Linked DNA regions of Candidatus Thiodictyon syntrophicum. The protein of the gene in region 1 interacts with the protein of each later gene in a pairwise test. Links are inferred from orthologs where the notes say so. Each region holds a gene or a part of one and is shown in the gene's direction. Other genes may lie near its edges.

Evidence for each region. Proteins that work in one complex are often made in the same cells at the same time.
Region 2: the proteins of recO (region 1) and ssb interact in binary tests that used the Escherichia coli proteins (3 or more experiments, as listed by UniProt). The link is inferred for Candidatus Thiodictyon syntrophicum from one-to-one orthologs.

The regions. Positions count from the first base shown.
Region 1 is NZ_CP020370.1:5,646,229-5,649,088, reverse strand. What follows is about bases 71-2,819. They hold recO (DNA repair protein RecO), read left to right. Parts: upstream 71-937; coding sequence 938-1,702; downstream 1,703-2,819. Other genes in these bases: pdxJ (pyridoxine 5'-phosphate synthase), read left to right, coding at 1,930-2,685; era (GTPase Era), read left to right, coding at 71-682. Also shown: more of era, read left to right, coding at 1-70; THSYN_RS24040 (glucose-1-phosphate adenylyltransferase family protein), read left to right, coding at 2,859-2,860. UniProt on the Escherichia coli protein: Involved in DNA repair and RecF pathway recombination.
Region 2 is NZ_CP020370.1:560,903-563,955, forward strand. Bases 100-3,041 are described here. They hold ssb (single-stranded DNA-binding protein), read left to right. Parts: upstream 100-1,291; coding sequence 1,292-1,792; downstream 1,793-3,041. Other genes in these bases: THSYN_RS02415 (MFS transporter), read left to right, coding at 100-1,151; THSYN_RS02425 (carbamoyltransferase family protein), read right to left, coding at 1,893-3,041. Outside these bases: more of THSYN_RS02415, read left to right, coding at 1-99; more of THSYN_RS02425, read right to left, coding at 3,042-3,053. UniProt on the Escherichia coli protein: Plays an important role in DNA replication, recombination and repair. Binds to ssDNA and to an array of partner proteins to recruit them to their sites of action during DNA metabolism. Acts as a sliding platform that migrates on DNA via reptation.

The DNA.
Region 1 (2,860 bases):
GCTCAATCGCTATCTCAACCGGGCCGCCCGCACGGCCATCGGCGATACGGACCTGGTACTGCTGGTGGTCGAGGCCCTGCGTTGGACCGACGAGGACGCACTGGCCCTGGAGGCCCTGACCACTGCCGCGCTGCCCGCCATTGCGGTGATCAACAAGGTCGATGGGATACCCGACAAGTCGGTCCTGTTGCCGTACCTGGAGACGCTGGCAGCGCGCTACGGGTTCCGGTCACTGGTGCCGGTCTCCGCCGCTCGCGGCGACGGGATCGAGGCCCTGGAGCGATCGGTGATCGCCGCCCTGCCCGAGGGTGAGTTCAAGTACCCGCAGGACCAGATCACGGACCGCTCGGAGCGCTTCTTTGCCGCCGAACTGCTGCGTGAGCAACTGGTCCAGCGCTACGGTGAGGAGTTGCCCTATCGCACCACGGTGGAGATCGAGCGCTTTGAAGCGGTGGACGGGCGTTACCGGATCAATGCCCTGATCTGGGTCGAGCGCCCGGGGCAGAAGGCGATCCTGATCGGCCGCGGCGGCGAGGCCATGAAGGCGACCGCCACCCAGGCGCGCCTGGAGATGCAGAAGCTCTTCGGCTGCTCGGTGCACCTGGAGGTCTGGGTCAAGGTCAAGAAGAGCTGGTCCAGCGACGAGGCGGCCCTTGCGCGGCTGGGTTATCGCGACGGGTAAAGCCTGCGTGCGGGCCGGCAGTAACGAGTCGAGAACAAGTTAAACGCAGACACCATCGTTGTCGTTGTCGTTGTCGTTGTCGTTGTCGTAATCGTAATCGGAGAAGCGATGCAATTCGGGGCACTACGATAATGTCGACAACGACAACGACAACGACAACGACAACGACAACGACAACGACAACGACAACGACAGCGGCGCAAAGAGCGTCCTCTATTGGTATGAAGCCGTGCCTCGCCCTACTGGTGTTCCAACGTGGCTGCGCGTCGTGACGCTGGTCTGTTGCGCGCGCTGGTCCTGCATCGGCGTGACTATGGCAACACCAGCCTGTTGCTGGATCTGTTCGCCGCTGGTGTCGGTCGGTTCCCGGCCATCGCGAAGGGGGCTCGCCGCGGCCGCAGCCCCGCAAGCGCCTTGCTGCAACCCTTTGCACCTATCTGGATCGGCGTGGTGGGGCGCGGCGAGGTGCTGACCCTGACGGGCTGCGAGGCGGCCGGGCGCCCCTTCGCCCTGGGCGGGCGGGCCCTGCCGTGCGGCTTTTATCTGAACGAGGTGCTGCTGCGTGTGCTCGGCCGCCATGACCCCCAGGACGCGATTTTTGCCTTCTATCACGCCGCCCTGGGCCAATTGGCCGCCGGGGAGGACCTGGACTCGGTGCTGCGTCGCTTCGAGCTGCGCCTGCTGGAGGCCCTGGGCTATGCGCCCGGCCTCGACCTGGTGGCGGACGGCGGCGTGGCGGTGGAGCCCGACCGTCACTATCTGGTCGAGCCTGGGCGCGGCACCCGGGCGGCCGCGGCCGACGCGCCGGGTGAACGGGTCTGCGGCGCGACCCTACTCGCGCTCGCCCGCGGCGAGACGCTCGGGGTCGCGCAGGCCCGTGAGGCGCGCGCCCTGTTGCGGCGCCTGCTCGAACCCCATCTTGGCCCCAAGCCGCTGAAGAGCCGTGAACTCTTCCGGCGCTGGCAGGGGCGGGCAAGGGCAGAATCTTGTCCGCAAACGAACGCAAATGAACGCAAATAGGTTCCCGATGATGAGGCTGTCGTTATTGGCGCGGGCCTTGCTCCAGCCAGACGGCGGCTGCCAAGGGGATCGGAACTGACCCCTGCATCCGTAGAGAAGGCCAACTGAACGCAAGGGGAACGACCCGCGGACCTGTAGGTCCGGGATCACTGATCTTATTTGCGTTCATTTGCGTTCATTTGCGGACCAATCTCGTCTCTATTTTCGCGCGCATGAGGGAGGCACTGATGAACACCATAGCACCGCCCGAGGTCCTGCTCGGGGTCAATATCGACCACGTCTGCACCATCCGGCAGGCGCGGGGGACCCGCTATCCGGAGCCGATCCAGGCGGCCCTGGTGGCGGAGCAGGCGGGGGCCGACCTCATCACCCTGCACCTGCGCGAGGATCGCCGACACATCCAGGACCGGGACGTGGAACTGCTGCGCAACATCCTGGTGACCCGCATGAACCTGGAAATGGCCGCCACCGCGGAGATGGGCCGCATTGCCGCCCGATTGCGCCCGCCGGACTGCTGCCTGGTGCCGGAGCGGCGCGCCGAGTTGACGACCGAGGGCGGTTTGGACGTGGTCGGTCAGCGGGCCGCGCTGACCGACTTCTGCGCCATGCTGGCGGAGGCCCGGGTGCGGGTATCGCTCTTCATCGATCCGGACCCGGCGCAACTGGAGGCGGCCCACGCGGTGGGGGCGCCGGTCGTGGAGATCCACACCGGGCGCTACGCCGATGCCCAGGCGCCGCAGGAGCGGACCCTGGAGTTCGAGCGCATCCGTTGCGCGGTGGAACTGGGGCTTGAGCTCGGACTCCAGGTCAATGCGGGTCACGGTCTGGATTACCACAACGTCAAGGCCGTGGCCGCCATCCCCGGGGTCCGCGAGCTCAACATCGGTCACGCCATCGTGGCGCGTGCCCTGTTCTGCGGCCTGGATCAGGCCGTGCGGGACATGAAGCGGGTCATCGACGCCGCGGTGGCGCGCGCGACCTGAGCCATGCCTTCACCCATCGCGGGATAAGAAAGTTACTCTCACGCAGACACGGAGCCACAAAGAAAGAACGTTTTCTCCGTGGTTCCGTGTCTTTGTGAGAGGATTCAAGGAATATGGGTAACGACAGCGGCCGCAGCCGGTGCGTCAATCCTCAAGAAGAGTAAGAGTCCGCCAT
Region 2 (3,053 bases), 5.1 Mb from region 1 along the record:
ACCGGATCGGGCGCAAGCCGGTGATCTACGGCGGGCTCGCGGTCTTTGTACTGGGGAGCGTGATGGCCGCGCTGGCCACCAGCATTGAGGGGGTGATCCTGGGGCGGGTGATCCAGGGGGCCGGGGCCGTGTCCGCCGCGGTCACGGCGCTCGCCGCGGACCTGACCCGGGACGAGGTGCGCACCCGCGCCATGGCCGGGGTCGGCGCCAGCATCGGCATCGCCTTCGGCCTCGCCTTCATCATCGCCCCGGTCATCGCCCGGTTCTGGGGGCTCGCGGGGATCTTCTGGGTCACCGCCCTGCTCGCCTTCGCCGGCATCCTGGTGCTGTGGCTGGTGGTGCCGAACCCCAAGCGCCGCTCCGTCCACCGGGACGCGGAGCCGGTCGCGAGTCAACTGATGGTGGTGTTGCGCGACAGCCAATTGCTGCGGCTCAACTTCGGCATCTTCTCGCTGCATCTGATGATGACCGGCATGTTCCTGGTCATCCCGCCCTCGCTGGTGAAGGCGGGCGTGATCAACGCCGACCACTGGGAGGTCTACCTGCCGGTGCTGCTGCTCGGCCTGTTGGCGATGGTTCCGTTCGTCATCATCGCGGAGGGGCGCGGGCGCATCAAACAGGTCTTTATGGGGGGCATCGCCACCGTCGGGCTGGCCGCGCTCGGGTTCTCCGTCTGGGCCACCGAGTTGATACCGTTGATGATCCTGCTCGCGGTCTTCTTCACCGGCGTCAACCTGCTGGAGGCCCTGCTGCCCTCGATGATCTCCAAGATCGCCCGGGCCGGGGCCAAGGGCACCGCCATGGGGGTCTACTCCACCTCCCAGTTCATCGGCGCCTTCCTGGGCGGCATGACCGGGGGGCTGGTAAACCAGTACCTGGGCGCCCCCGCGGTCTTCGTGTTCGCCGCCTTGTGCGCGCTCGCCTGGCTGCTGGTGGCCGCCACCATGGCCGCCCCGCAGCGGGTGACCAACCAGCTGCTCCCGCTCGGACCCATCGGCGCCGACGGCATCCTGGACCTGGAGCGGCGCCTGCTGGCCGTCCCTGGGGTGCGCGACGCGGTGGTGGTACTGGAAGAGGGGGTCGCCTATCTCAAGGTGGACAGCCGCGAACTGGATTCGGCAAGATTGGCCGCTTTGTCCGCGGCAACCTGAGGACCTGGCAGGGCCGTCGAACTGGTCAGGAGACGCGACGCCCGCGCGCCCACCGGATGGCCTGCCGGTGTCCAAGGTGCCCTGCCGGGGTAATAAGGTGCCCTGCCGGAGTAATTCAGACTAACCATGAGGTGCACATCGTGTCGAAAGGAACCATCAATAAGGTCATTCTGATTGGCAATCTCGGGGCTGACCCGGAGGTCCGCTATATGCAGAGTGGCGATGCGGTAGCCAACTTGCGTATCGCCACCAGCGAGTCTTGGCGGGACAAGAACACCGGCGAGACGCAGGAGCGGACCGAATGGCACACCGTGGTGTTATTCGGTAAGGTCGCCGAGGTCGCCAAACAATACCTTCACAAGGGCTCGAAGATCTATGTGGAGGGGCAACTGCGCACCAAGAAATGGCAGGACAAGGAAGGGCATGACCGCTACACGACCGAGGTCGTCATCGCCGGCTTGAGCGGCACCATGCAGATGCTCGACGGCCGCCCCGGCGGTGGGTCCTCGGTTCCCTACGACGACGCCCCGCGCGGTCCGGCAGCGCCGGCAGCGGCCCCGGCCGGCGGCGCTCGGCCTGCCGCTCCCCCCGCCCCCGATCAGGGCGGCGGTATGCCGTTCGACGACGATATCCCATTTTAGGTCCCAGGGGACCTCGATCATCGTGCCGGCCGCGCCTACCGCGGCGTGGCGCGACGATGCTCAAGCACGGCGGCAGGCCTAGGCGTCGGCGAGATGATCTTCACGCGCCGTCGGCGACCCCGCAAGCCGGTCCCTGCAACCCGCGGCGACTAACCCGCCAGCGCCCTAAGACCAGGCAGTCCATGTCCGTGCGTAAGAAGCAGTCGAGGGCCTCCTGGGGGAGACAGACGATCGGTTCGTTCTCGTTGAATGAAGTGTTCAGAACCATCGGTATACCGGTGATATCACGGAAGCACTCGATCAACCGATAATAGAGCGGGTTGGTCTGTCGGTGCACCGTTTGTACGCGCCCCGATCCGTCCACATGGGTCACCGCCGGGATCAGTGCCCGCTTGTCCTCGCGAATGCTGAAAACCTCGCTCATGAATGGTACATCAACGTCCTCCTCAAACCACTCCCCAACCGCCTCCCGCAACACCGAAGGGGCAAAGGGCCGAAACGATTCGCGGCGCTTGATCTTGGCGTTGAGGAGGTCTTTGATGTCACCGCGGCGGGGATCGCAGACGATGGACCGGTTGCCCAGGGCGCGGGGCCCCCACTCCATCCGTCCCTGAAACCAGCCAACCACCAGCCCGGCAGCGATGGCCCGGGCCGTTTCGCGACAAAGGTCCTCCTCCGCCGCAACCAATTCGACGTGCAGTCCACGCCCCTGCAATTGCATCCGTCGCGCGCCCAGCAAGTCGCCGATCTCCCCGTCGGAGAATGCCGGCCCCCAATACGCATGGTCCATCTGTCCCTCACGACCCCGGCAACCCGAGGTCCAGGCAACCTGCAAGGCCGCTCCCAGCGCACCACCGGCGTCGCCGGCCGCCGCCGGGATATAGACTGCCTTGAAACCCATCCGCCGCTTGATCTTGCCATTGGCCACTGAATTCATGGCACAGCCCCCGGACAGCCCGAGATTCACCCTGGGGAACCGCCGCGCTGCATCGCTCAGCAAATTGAAAAATACCTCCTCGTACCAAGCCTGCACGCTGCTGGCAAGATCCCGGTGACGCTGCGTCAGCGCTTCATCCGGGGACCGTGGCGGCCCCAGCAACCCGGCCAACGCCGACGAATACAGGGCGCCGACGCCCGGCGCGCCCCCCGACCATTGGTAGCTGATCTTCTCCCGGTGGTGGCGGAAATAGGCGAGGTTGAGCGTGAACCCGCCATCCCGGCCGAGCCTGAGTATCTCTTCCATCTCCCGCAGGTAGCGCGG